3 regions of the Paenibacillus shenyangensis genome follow, and region 1 is predicted to be linked to each of the others. Evidence: a T-box and tRNA genes for the amino acid it is inferred to sense, from the RefSeq annotation. Region 1 holds a T-box; the other regions hold tRNA genes.
The links. A T-box is a leader RNA that pairs with one kind of tRNA and senses whether it is charged. The one in region 1 lies ahead of leuS (leucine--tRNA ligase), so its partner is inferred to be a tRNA-Leu.
Positions count from the first base shown of each region.

Region 2: it has a tRNA-Leu gene. The T-box ahead of leuS (leucine--tRNA ligase) is inferred to sense a tRNA for this amino acid. The anticodon was not compared.
Region 3: it has a tRNA-Leu gene. The T-box ahead of leuS (leucine--tRNA ligase) is inferred to sense a tRNA for this amino acid. The anticodon was not compared.

Region 1 covers NZ_AOIG01000006.1:129,028-133,630, reverse strand. The annotation lists gene H065_RS26840 (ABC transporter permease) at 1-55, shown strand, start outside; gene H065_RS26835 (hypothetical protein) at 87-335, shown strand; gene H065_RS0104720 (DUF4097 family beta strand repeat-containing protein) at 377-1,279, shown strand; T-box leader at 1,418-1,687, shown strand; gene leuS (leucine--tRNA ligase) at 1,825-4,266, shown strand; gene H065_RS26830 (ComEA family DNA-binding protein) at 4,450-4,603, shown strand, end outside.
Region 2 covers NZ_AOIG01000026.1:75,572-80,174, reverse strand. The annotation lists gene H065_RS0120265 (MATE family efflux transporter) at 1-1,304, opposite strand, end outside; tRNA gene H065_RS0120260 (tRNA-Leu) at 1,480-1,563, opposite strand; gene H065_RS0120255 (DUF2961 domain-containing protein) at 1,687-3,651, opposite strand; gene H065_RS0120250 (LamG-like jellyroll fold domain-containing protein) at 3,949-4,603, opposite strand, start outside.
Region 3 covers NZ_AOIG01000017.1:149,913-154,515, reverse strand. The annotation lists gene H065_RS0114915 (barstar family protein) at 38-328, opposite strand; gene H065_RS0114910 (glycerol dehydrogenase) at 959-2,074, opposite strand; tRNA gene H065_RS0114905 (tRNA-Leu) at 2,457-2,540, opposite strand; gene H065_RS0114900 (HAD family hydrolase) at 2,888-3,637, opposite strand; gene H065_RS0114895 (zinc-dependent alcohol dehydrogenase) at 3,703-4,603, opposite strand, start outside.

The DNA of each region.
Region 1 (4,603 bases):
GGTGCTGGGCGGATTTTTTTTATCTGATGAACCAGATGCTTCATTTTTTGGCTGAACCGATGACGCTTGGTATATTTATGCATAACTTGCGGAATATACTGATTAGTGCGCTGGCTTCTGCCGGTATTGGTCTGATTCCGTTATATATCGGAATGCACCGCAAATCGGTACCAGCTACACTCGTATCCGCAGTATTGATTGTTGGTGTTACGAGTGCCACAAGTAATGATTTCTCCATGTTCTCTATCACAGCTGTCCCGGTGAGTCTGGCTGTTGTAGGGCTGCTGTCTGCCTATCTATCCATTCGCAATGTAGAGACCAAAGACATTGTGTAATATTCATAACCATCAAGCCAATTGGCGAGGAGAGTACTGGAATGAAGCGTTCGTTATTTACAGGTATTACTATAATCATAGTAGCCGTATGCGTTATCGGCTATTGGGGCTACACTCATTTTAATCAAAAGATAAGTATTCATGAACAGAAATCCATGCCTTCTACTTCTGTTCATAGTCTGATGATCCATACCTCTGCTCCTGATGTCGAACTGCTGCCTGGAGAGCAGGATCAGATTACCGCTACACTGGATGGCAGTATATATGCCAATTCCAAAGAAAAATATTCATTCACAATGGTACCGGAACAGGGCGTTATGAATATCCAGATGGATACACAAAATAATAGACTGGGTATTCAATTGGATCCTCTCGATAATCTAAAACTGAAAATAAAAGTTCCATCCAAAATGTGGAACGAGATTACAGTCATAACTTCATCGGGTCAAATCAACCTTCATGATGTGTCAGCTAACAAGATAACGACGGAGTCCAGTTCCGGAGAGCAGCAGATCTCCGGATTACAAATTGCGGGCACTGCTCTTTTCCAGACTACCAGCGGCAACATTACAGCAAAGGATAATAATATCGCAGCGGCCGCATGGGAAACGACCAGCGGGACGATTCGCTCAGTGCAGTTATCCGGCGAGCGTACACAGATGACAACTTCATCCGGTGAAATCGAGTATATTGAAGGTCAACCGGTATTGGATGTGCAGCTGACTACTTCAAGTGGCGATGTGAACGCCGAGATTGGATCTGCCAGTAATTCATTGCAGCTGCTATTTACAAGCAGCTCGGGAACAGCAGATATCCAGATGAACAAAATGACGTTCAAGGATAACTCCGAGCACCATATACGAGGTGTGATAGGGACTGGCGCAGTTCGGCAGCAGATTACGGTAAGTACCAGTTCCGGTGATATGAGGATGAGCCAATTATAGTGTATATCTGCTTAACGATTATGCAGCAGGTTTTCTTTTTTTGACCACCGGATATTTCTTTCATTGACTTTACCGGCTAACTTTTTTACAATAAAACCATTGTTACAACCGGACAGCATCTGCTGACTGGTCCATACTTAATGCTCAGTGAAAAGGAATAGTAATATCAGCAAGCATTACATAGAGAGTCGGCGGCTGGTGCAAGCCGATATGATGCTGGTGTGAACTCACCTTGGAGATATGTGTCAGGAATCATGGGGTTGATCCGAATATTCATTTGGATGAATATAACCAATTCTGAAACACATCGGCTTCCTGCCGTTATCAGGCAACTAAGTGAGTGAATGGTGAAGCATACCTGTTCGCTAACTAGGGTGGTACCGCGAGATTCAACCTCTCGTCCCTAGCGATAATATACGCTGGGGACGGGAGGTTTTTTGTTGCTTTCGGACATAGAAGCTGTGTCGTCCGGATGGATAACAAAGCGCAGCATATGGATAATGGCATTACCGGAACAACAATACTTACTAAGAGGAGGAAATAATATGACAGAAGTACACACGTCCCAGCCGGGCTATCGTCCGCAGGAACTGGAACCCAAATGGCAAGGCTATTGGGATGAGAACAAAACATTCAAAACAACCGAGGAGCCGGGCAAACCGAAGTTTTACGCGATGGACATGTTTCCTTATCCATCCGGTGCCGGTCTGCACGTAGGTCACCCGGAAGGCTACACAGCGACAGATATCGTTTCCCGCTACAAGCGTATGCAGGGTTACAATGTGCTGCATCCGATGGGCTGGGATGCATTCGGTCTGCCGGCCGAGCAATATGCGATCGATAATGGCGGTCACCCGCGTGAATTTACCATTCAGAATATTAATAATTTCCGCCGTCAGATCAAGTCTCTTGGTTTCTCCTACGACTGGGATCGCGAGATCAGTACAACCGATCCGGATTATTATAAATGGACCCAGTGGATCTTTATCCAGCTGTATAACAAGGGTCTGGCTTATATCGCCGAGATTCCGGTAAATTGGTGTCCGGCACTGGGTACGGTACTGGCGAATGAAGAAGTTATCGACGGCAAGAGCGAGCGCGGCGGTCATCCGGTTATTCGTCGTCCGATGCGTCAATGGATGCTGAAGATTACCGAGTATGCAGATCGTCTGCTGGAAGATCTCGATGAGCTGGACTGGGCAGAAAGCATCAAGGATATGCAGCGCAACTGGATCGGCAAATCAAAAGGTGCAGAAGTTACTTTCCAGGTAGATGGAACAGAAGAAGAGATTCGTGTCTTCACAACTCGTCCGGACACCCTGTTCGGAGCTACTTACTGTGTACTGGCACCTGAACATCCGTTGGTAGAGAAGATTACAACGGCTGACCAGCAGGATGCAGTCAAAGCGTATCAGGAGAAAGCTTCTCACAAGAGTGACCTGGAACGTACGGATCTGAACAAAGACAAGAGCGGTGTATTCACAGGCGCTTACGCAGTGAATCCGGCCAATGGAGAGAAACTGCCGATCTGGATCGCGGATTATGTACTGGCTGCTTATGGTACCGGTGCAATTATGGCAGTTCCGGCTCATGATACACGCGACTGGGAATTCGCGCAGAAGTTCGAACTGCCGATTATCGAAGTGGTTGCTGGCGGCGATGTGACGAAGGAAGCTTACGCCGGCGAAGGCGAGCACGTGAATTCCGGTATGCTGAACGGTATGCAGATGGAAGAAGCAATCTCTACCATGATTCAATGGCTGGAAGAAAACGGCAAAGGCGAAGGCAAAACGACCTACCGTCTGCGTGACTGGCTGTTCAGCCGTCAGCGTTACTGGGGTGAGCCAATTCCAATCCTGCATCTGGAAGATGGCACGATCAAGCCGGTACCTGAAGACAGCTTGCCGCTGTTGTTGCCGGATCTGGAAGAAATCAAGCCATCCGGTACAGGAGAATCACCACTGGCCAATGCAACCGATTGGGTCAACACCATCGATCCGGAAACAGGCATGAAAGCACGCCGCGAGACCAACACGATGCCACAATGGGCAGGCAGCTGCTGGTATTACCTGCGTTATATCGATCCGAAAAACAATGACGAACTGTGCTCCAAGGAAAAGCTTGATTTCTGGATGCCGGTTGACCTGTATATCGGCGGAGCCGAGCATGCGGTACTGCATTTGCTGTATGCACGTTTCTGGCACAAAGTACTGTACGATATCGGCGTAGTCAATACCAAGGAGCCTTTCCAGAAGCTGATTAACCAGGGCATGATCCTCGGTACCAACAACGAGAAAATGAGTAAATCCCGTGGTAATGTCATTAACCCGGATGATATCGTGAATGAGTATGGTGCGGATACGCTGCGTCTGTATGAGATGTTCATGGGACCACTGGAAGCCACCAAGCCATGGAACGAGAATGGTGTGGAAGGTATGCACCGCTTCCTGGCACGTGTATGGCGTTTGTTTATTAATGAAGAAGGTGGCATCAGCTCCAAGATTGTCGACAACGGTGGCGATGACAACTTCAAACGTACCTGGCACAAAACGATCAAAAAAGTAACCGAAGATATGGAAAATCTGCGCTTCAATACGGCGATCAGCCAGCTGATGATCTTTATCAACGAAGCTTACAAAACGGATGAGCTGCCTCGTGAGGCGATGGAGAACTTCCTCCAGTTGCTGTCTCCTCTGGCTCCGCATATTGCCGAAGAATTGTGGTCCCGTCTGGGTCATAGCGGCGGCATCACCTATGTAGAGTGGCCGAAGTACGATGAAGCTTGGACAACCGAATCCGAAGTAGAGATTGTTATCCAGATTACCGGCAAAATTGTACAACGTGTTAATGTAGCCAAAGATATGGACGCCAAAGCAATGGAAGAATTTGCGATGTCCCTCGATGCAGTCAAGCAGGCAATCGAAGGCAAAACGGTTCGCAAAGTTATTGCAGTACCGGGCAAACTGGTTAACATTGTAGCCAACTGATTAAGCGTTTCTTTGTTATAAGAAACAAGCCTAACGGGTAGACATACAGATACCAGCAATTCATGCTTAATCGAATATCTATCGAACAGTTAACATTTAATTAGTATTACCTCCTATGCGATGGGAGACCAATTACCGGGATACCCGGTAATGAACCGGGTCCCGACAAACAGAGGTGCAGGTATGAAACGTAATATGATGTGGATAGCAGCCGTGTCGGCTGTACTTGGAATCGGCCTGATCTGCTTTGGAGCAGGACAGCCGGACGATCAGGGAACTTCGTGGGTGGTGCTGAACGAACGAGCATCAGCTTCACTCACCGAGAATCCGCCGGCTG
Region 2 (4,603 bases), on a different contig from region 1:
ATCCATACCCCGAGGACACCCCAGCCGAGTGTAACACCCAGTACATACCCGAGCACCACCCGGAACAGCCACATCGACAGCATCGATACCATCGAGGTAAACTTGGCATCCCCGGCCGCCCGCAGCGCAGACGGTGTGATAAACCCAATCGCCCACAGCGGAATCTGAGCCAGCGTATTAATGAGCAGCACCCAGAAGATTTCATCCACAATCTCTGCCGGCGGATCGAATAGCGAGATCAGCGGATGGAACAATGGCAGAATAATCAGCCCCATCAATACAAACGACATGGACGCCAGCACCAGGAACGACTTGGTGAACTTGCGTGCTTCGTCGATATTGCCGCTACCGATACACATGCCGACCACGGTAATAATCGTCAGTGACAGTGCATTGGCTGGAATCTGCATCGCGCCTGCCAGTGCGGAACAGATCGCATTGACTGCAATCGCATACGTCCCCATGCCGACAATGAAGATCTGGGTCAGTATTTTTCCGCCGTTAAAAAACATCTGCTCGGTCGCAAACGGAAAGCCGATAAACAGGATCTTTTTGAACATCTCCCATTTGACCTCAAACAGCTCGCGTACACGTACCTTCAGGTTAACGTCCATTTTGAATAAATAATACAGCGCACATGCAGCGCCGCCATACCGGGCAATATTGACGGACAGCGTCATGCCGAGCACACCCATATCCAGTCCATTGATAAAGACAAAATTCAGCAATACATACAGCAGATTCATAATCAATGACAGCATCAGCGAAGCTCTCGTGCTGCCAACACCGCGCAGCGCACCGCAGACCGCTTCCACAATCGCAATCCCGACAAAGGAAATACAGCTCCCGATCAGGTATGTACGTGCATGATTCATAACTTCCGCCTCTGCCGAGCCGAACAGCAGACTGAGCAGCGGCCCGTGAAAGACAATACCGATCAATGCTATAGCCAGTGCCAGCGCAGACACGGACGAGACCGCTCCTGCAGTCGCCTGTGATACTTTCAGTTCATTGCCATTACCCTTGTACTGGGCGACAACAACGGTCCCGCCTGTAGCGACCGCGATAAATACGCTCAGCAGGAAAATATTCAGCGAATCCACCATATTAACCGCACTGACAGCCGCTACGCCTGCCGAACTGATCATGGCGGTATTGATCAGATTCAGTCCCATCACAAACGCCTGATCGATCAGGATCGGAATAAACAGCGCGATCATCTGGCGGTAATTCATTGTTGCTCCGGAAAAATACTTTTCCAGCAGATTATGAGCTCTGCTCCATCTTATGCTGGGGTCTCCCATGTGATTACCTTCTTTATAACTGGATTCATGGCCTGTCCGACGGTTTACATTCTCCACATTATACCGGAATCTCTACAAGATTCCAGTGAAACTCATAATAAAAACGCCCTCCAGGTTAAAATAACTGAAGGACGTAATTGACTGTATGAATATTCACGTTAGAAATAAATAAGAATGCGGTCGAGAGGACTCGAACCTCCACGGGGGTAAGCCCACACGGACCTGAACCGTGCGCGTCTGCCAATTCCGCCACGACCGCAAATGAGTTAGTGAGCTGCATTACGCAATCACAAGGAATAATATATCATGACATTTCGAAAAGTACAAGCTTTTCCACAAAATATTTTAACGCAGCTCTGTATCCCAATCTCTCTGATCTATTTCACGTATTGTACCCGTGCAGACTATACACTTTATATTCAAATTCGTTCCATGCCCGCGTCTCACCGGCCTGCACATATTCGAGCCGAATCGTCACATGATCTTTGCCTGATGTATATCCAGCTGGAATCTCATATTCATCATCCAGCCAGCGCTGATACGGATTACGATCAGCCACATACCAGCTGCGCTCCTGTACCAGCACATTATCCACATACACTCTCGCCTTTTGCCGGCCGGTCATCTGGTCGGATCTTCGCCGCAGACGCACTCCTCGGTTATCAGGATCGATCGATACGACAAATTCACTCCATCCCTCTGTCTCGTGTCCGGTGTCTGTAATCAGCACATGATCCTGATCCCCTTCATAACACGCACACAGGGTATAGTATCCCCGGCTGCCGAATGTACGATAATGATGGATACCTTCCGAAGCCTTGTTACCGATATCCAGTACATCGGTCAGCTCCATGCCCGGCTCATCCACGCCATAGTAGAACAGAATACCCGAGTGGCGCAGATATTGATTATTATACTCGCCGGACTCGATGCCGAAGACCAGTTCCTGCCGAAAAGGATACACATCTCCACTGCACAGCCGCACCATCGACCACGGACTATCTGGCAGGCCGTCATATGCGCTGGATGGATTCATCTCCGGCGGCGTAGGGAATCCCCAGCCGTAATTCACCCAGCTCTCGGAACCGTCGCTCTCCACCTGCGGGGTTAATTTGCCATCGATATGAACACGCACATCTCCTTCACAGCTGATCTGCCCCGTAGTCCGGCTGAAGGCTGTCACCTGTCCGGCTACCAGATGTCCGCGTCCGGTGATACGGCCGATAATGCTGTCTGTTCCTTGCGCAGCCTGTGATGGATAGTAGGCCGAAGAACGGAAGTAACCGGTCTGCTCTTGAGGATACAGATCATTATATTCCGTCGTATAACGGATCTCCCAATAGGCAAAGGTAACTTCCGCCGCTCCCCGATTGATCAGCTCAATGTGCGCACGCTCCCAATACGGCATCGGAAAGTATTGATACAGCATGCCCGCTTCCGTTTGTCCGTGAGACAACAGTCCAATACGGTTGTACCCCAGTTCATTACCAAAAAAAGCACCCAATGGACATTCCACATCCGGCCGCTCATGGTTATCCCATGTCGCTCGTATCCAGATCTGCTGCAGCTCCGGATGCGGAAAATCGTTCAGCGGCGCACCAGAGTCTGCAGCTGACAGAGAAGTATTCATTTCAGCGAGTATCGCGGTAATACTGCCTGCTCCCTGCTCATCCAGCAGAACCACATGCTCTCCACCGCGCAGCGTTAGCTGCTGGCTAACCGCTGATTGTACAGACACATCCGGCTTGGGATCTTCTCCTGTATGGTTCCAGGTGTTCAGCAGAGCATCCAGATGTTCATTGCCTGTAAATGTTGTTATTCCGCTCGCATCCTGGTAAGAGTGGTAAATGACATGCCCCCAGCCTCCATCGCCTTTGGCGGCTCCTTTGAGCCGGATATCCGATGTGATACGGCAGGAAAGCTCATACTCCATTGGTACAAAGCTCCGTACCACCCGGATCGGCCCTCTGCCGTTATCATCCGGACCCATATAAGCATCCGCCAGTGGTGCTACAAAGGGAGCCTTGCGACCAAACTCCGAATGCCGGATACGGAATCTCGGCTCGGCTTCTCCATCAAAATAAAACGAAAACGTCGGCTCTTCACTGTCAGGATACCGGTGCTGCACAAAGTTATAGATACAGCCCGGACCATCCACATCGAAGATCACCCATTCCGATCCTTCCTGGTACAACCACCAGTCCCAGTCGGCATTGCCTCCCTGCTTGTCTATACTGCCTTCATAGTGAACCTGTACTCCTTCACGCAGCAACGGCAGCTGTTCGAACTGCTGCATGGCTTTTAGACCTTTGGGTACGATTTGATCGGATTCCTGGCTTGATCTCATTATGCTGCTCCTGTTCTCTATGTGGATTGACGAACAATACTGAACGACAAGGCTCCTGGCTCATTTGTATAGATCTACTATGCTGTAATGAACATTCCTTCTGTATTCAGTATAGAATGCAGAGTCTTCTGCCGGGATTGAACAATTTTTAGATGAGTTGAACATTATTGCTGTTGAAATACAAAAAGAGACAACGATCCACTAACAGATCGTTGTCTCTCGGTTTATGATATTTGCCACATCTTTTGCTCAATTTCTATCGTATAGCTATCCAGAAATAGTCTCGCAGGGTACTGATTATTTGGAAGACAGCTCCGCCAGTTGGGCTGGAGTCAGTCCGCCTTCGAATACCTGCAGTTCATCCAGTTCGCCTTTGAATGGAGCATCCCAATAGTTCACGCCCAGGCCAAAGCTGGCATTGTCCGCAGCCGAGAAGCGATCCGGGAATCCGCTACCTGTAAAGGTTGCTTTGCCGTTTACATAGACGGTAACGGTGCCCTGATCCACGGTAAACGCCAGATGGCTCCACTCTCCTGCCGGAATCTTCATGCCGGTGCTGGCATCATACCATGGTGTGCTGCCTGCCCATAGCATCGTATTATCGCTGTCTGTTCCGCGCGGTAGCAGGCTGATCCAGTGATCACTGTCTGCTGCACCAAAGAATGCCGGTGAGTAGACACTCAGCTGCTCCGGCTTCACCCACATGGAGACGGAATACGAATTACTGTGAATAAGTCCATTTGGCAGACGGATACCTGTTGTACCATCCAATACAGCCGATTGTCCGTGTACACCTGTGCCATACGTAATGCTACCCACGGTTGCCGGACGATCCAGACGATCGCCGGTCAGTTCACCTGCGCCATGCTGGCCAGTGCTGTCGTTCAGATTCTGGTCGAAGCTGTAACGGGCGGTCAGCTCGGCATTTACATAAGGCATTACGGTTACATCG
Region 3 (4,603 bases), on a different contig from region 1:
TCTCCGATCAACAGGAGTATTATTCCGCTCTCTATCCTTATAGCATGACCGCATCACTCTGGAGCCATACCCGGAAGCCATTGCCTTCTCCCTGCACTTCTTCCATTAGATCCAATACCTGTTCGGCATATGGACCCAGCAGTTCGCGGCTACGTTCATAGTTGAGCCACTCGATCTGAAGCGGCAGCTCTACACCACCGGTCAGACTGTCCCACAGCGCATCCAGATTGCCACCATAATGATCCGGCAGATCCAGCACCTGTTGAAGCGTGCGGTGCAGCTCTTCAATCGTCGAGAAATCTTCACCGTTTAAAATCACTGTTTTCATATACACTCTCATTATCCACACCTTACCTTGTTCAACATTTACAATACCATTCCTGCTGTTCTTGTCGGCATCCTAACGTGAACCTGTACTTTCGGAAGCCTCCTGATATCCGGCTCCTTGATCTGGGTCTGAGCGACACTTGGAGATCTGAAGCAGCTTGACAATATGCGGCGTCTGCAGGGTCTGGATTCTTATCCGGACAGCTACCGTGCATATTATCAGCTATACAGTTATCTCTCTACCTTTATAACATATTCCTTTTGTAAAAGAACCTTATTTATAGCGGATTTTTGTAAAAATTCATAATAAGGAGCATGCAGGTATTTTTGCAGATTGTCTCTCGCCAGATTCTGTATATATAGAGCCGATGCCAAAAGATTGCTTTTGATTCTTTTCCGGGCTCTTTTCGAGTATGTACAGAGTCACTCCCAAGGTACAAGACTACCAGAAAGCAAGCCAGTTGGGAAGCAGAATCTGCAGCAAGATCAGGATATTTTCCGCAGAATAACATGCATGATTCCATCTGCTATAATCTATTCGTTGTTAGGGTAAAAGAACCTGCCGGTTGATAATCACCGGCAGGTTCCTGAAGAAGCCTGACTGCATTGAAATATATAAGATTCGCTGTGATTACAGTCCTTTTTTGGCTTTGTATGCGTGAGAGTATTGATCCGCTGCGATAATAGCATCCTTGACGTCATCTGCTGTCACTTTGAATGGCAGATTATGCGATGTCTCACCGGGCTTGGTCGCTGCCTGTGCTACACGGTACAGATCTTCATCAGATACGTTAGCGATTTTGAGGTCTTCCAGCGTAACTGGGAGCTCCAGACTAATATAAAATGCGATATAACGCTCAATCTCCTGAATAGGGCGTTTCTCGAGCGCCAATTGAGTCAATGTACCAAAAGCCACTTTCTCCCCATGTGTCATATGGTGAATATCACCTTCGAGTACAGTGAAGCCGTTATGAATCGCATGCGCTCCTGCCAGACCACCACTTTCAAAGCCCAGACCACTTAGCAATGTATTCGCTTCTACGACTGCTTCTACCGCTGGTGTTACTACTTTACGCTGTACCGACTCATAAGCCAGCAGACCAAAGTCAAACAGCGTCTCTTCACATTTACGTGCAATAGCTTCGGCAGCTAGAGTAGGCAATCCGCCAGCCATCGTTGTAGCCCGCGCTTCGATAACGGCACGTGCCTCTACCCAGGTTGCCAGTGCATCCGCAATACCGGAAGACAGGAAGCGTGGTGGTGCACTCGCGATAATCTTGGTATCTACCAGAATCAGATCCGGATTTTTATTATAAAATTTGTAACTTTCGAATATACCTTCATCCGAATAAATAACGGATAATGCGCTAGTTGGTGCATCTGTAGAAGCTGTAGTCGGAATGATCACAGTATAGCCGCCTAGGGTATCGCTGACTGCCTTGGCAGTATCCAGCGTTTTGCCGCCGCCTACTCCAATTACAATCGTTGCTTGGTTCTCCCGGCCAATCTCTACCAGACGATTGATCTCATTGGTCGATGCTTCGCCGTTGAAGACTGCTTTGACGTAGCTAACCGATGACTGATCCAGACTTTCCAGTACCTGGTTACCTGCAATATCCCATACAATATCATCGGCGATAACAATGGACTTATCTCCATTTAATGCTTTTACATATTCACCTGTTTTTTGGATAACATTTCTGCCTTGTACATATTTGCCGGGACTAATAAATACGCGTTCTGTCATGATCTGTTGCTCCTCTCCAACCTGTAGTGGATCATGTGCCTGATGCAGCAGCACATGAATGAAGACCATTGATCCGCTATGTACCCGTTCGTTCTGCCAATTTGCCGAGCCGGGTAAGAAATCAACATGAGCTTCTACCCGCTGTCTTTTGCATTTATGTGTTCTGAGCCTGTATACTCAGCTGGCTGGCCCGCATTGACATGGCTGGCTTTCGCGAATAAATAGGCTTCTATATCTATTCACCAGAAGTACCGGGCGCTTAACAGTCATTCCTTGTCGGATTTAAGAACGATATGGGTAAAATCATATTTCCCGTCTAATTCTAATATAATAAAAAGGCCTCATTCACTTAGGAATGAGACCTTTTCGAGTAAAAAATAGATGCGGTCGAGAGGACTCGAACCTCCACGGGGGTAAGCCCACACGGACCTGAACCGTGCGCGTCTGCCAATTCCGCCACGACCGCATAATGTAATGTTACCGTTCCATATTTCTATTTCCCGGCCACAAGAAATAGAATAGCATATTAGTTAGCAAGCGTCAAATTTTATTTTTCCTTCTATTAATATAGAGAAATATAATATACAGAAATATATAGAAAAATAGGAGACTAACTTGATAACAGATCCCATCCTGATGTAAATGCATAGGATCCAAACAATAACTCTTCCGTTTCCCTTCTCTTCATTCGTATACTTATCCCACTGTTGATTATTGCACTCTGCCCGATAAAGAATCGTCGGATGTTCTCTATCAGGCAGTCGCAATAACAGCATATATTATTCGGAATAGTGAATGATCAGGATAACCTGTTTATTTGGTAGCAGCGACCGGCAGCTGGTCACGTAGCTCCCATAACTCGGCATAACTATGAATAACCACATCCGCTTCGCCCAGATTCTGATTACCGGAACCTGGATTCTGATGTCCGATGCAGCGCATACCGGCAGACTTGGCAGCCCGCACACCGTTACGGGAATCTTCGATAACCATGCAGCGTTCTGGTGCTACACCCAGAATTTCGGCTGCTCGCAGGAAAATATCCGGTGCCGGTTTGCCATGTGCTACTTCTTCCCCGCTAATCATTCCCTCAAAAAAGCGGCGGATATCCAGTCTTTCCAGAATCAATTCAATCAGTGCACGTGGAGATGATGAAGCAACCACCATCGGTATACCGGATTGCTTCAGCCAGTCCAGCCAATCCGTCAGACCGTTAAAAGGCTGCAGCTCTGGATGTTCACGAATCACATCCATGACATGCTTCACATGGAATTCCAGCATTTGCTCTACGGTACAATCGAGCAGATGCTTCTGCTGTACCTGTTCAAACATAGATGCCAGCGTCACACCTACGTACGTATGATGCTCTTCTTCTTCCACATTGGCACCGAAGTGAATGAATGTACTTTTTTCGATTTCAAAATAGATCGGCTCGCTGTCAATCAGCACCCCGTCCATATCGAAAATAAAACCTTCTACCGGTTCACGCTGCCAATCAGTCGGCTCTATGCCAGCTGCAGAAGATACAACATTCACAGCAGCTTGGTTCGGGTTAATGGTCATCTTCATTCCTCCATTGCAAATAAAATAGTCTTCTCTACAAGCTTTTAACCATTATTCGGCAGCAATTAGCAGGATTGCAATACTACCTTAATCGCACTGGAGGATGAAGTAAGCGTACCATCATTAAGATCACAGCCCAGGGTCTGAAAAGCTTCTTTGTAGGATTCCAGCGGATACGTATGTGTAATCAGCCTACGCGCTGGTACCAATCCCTGTTCGATCATATAGTGAGCTGTAGCAAAAGTACCAAGTGAGTCGATAGAACCGATGATCTTGAGACTGCGATCCACGACTTCTTTGGGATTGAAGCTGCTCACTCCATCACGCAGACCTACCAACATTAGATAACCGCCATGAGCCAGATTGGACAAGATCTGCGTCCCTATTACACCTGTAGTATCCACTACCAGATCCACCTGATGATCCTCTGGTGATATAGCAGCGAGCGCTCCTTCAAAAGATGAATATGTAGTCCAGCGTTCCGGAGCAATCGAAGCTGCCAAACGCATCCGTTCTTCCGAAATATCAACGATACTGCCGGTAATTCCTTTGGAAGCCAGTGCATAGCTGTACAGCATTCCGATCGGACCGGCACCCAGAATGATCGTACGGAAATTGGGCAGCAGATTGATCTGGTTAATCCCAGTCAACATGCAGCTCAGCGGTTCGGTCATGGTCGCTTCCTCGTAGCTGACATGATCGGCAAGTTTGTACAGGAAGCGATCTTCGGTGACGTAATAATCGGTAAATGTACCGTCACTGCTTACGCCGGTCTCGGTTGTACTTTTGTGAAGACAGTGATTCTGTCGACCTGTACGGCACATGGAACATTGTCCGCAGTAATACGTCGGATCAATAACGACGCGATCTCCCGGCTGTAGCGTACTTACACGCGTTCCTACTTCTATCACTTCACCGGCAGATTCATGACCGAGAATAATAGAAGATTTGGCATGGTATTTGCCG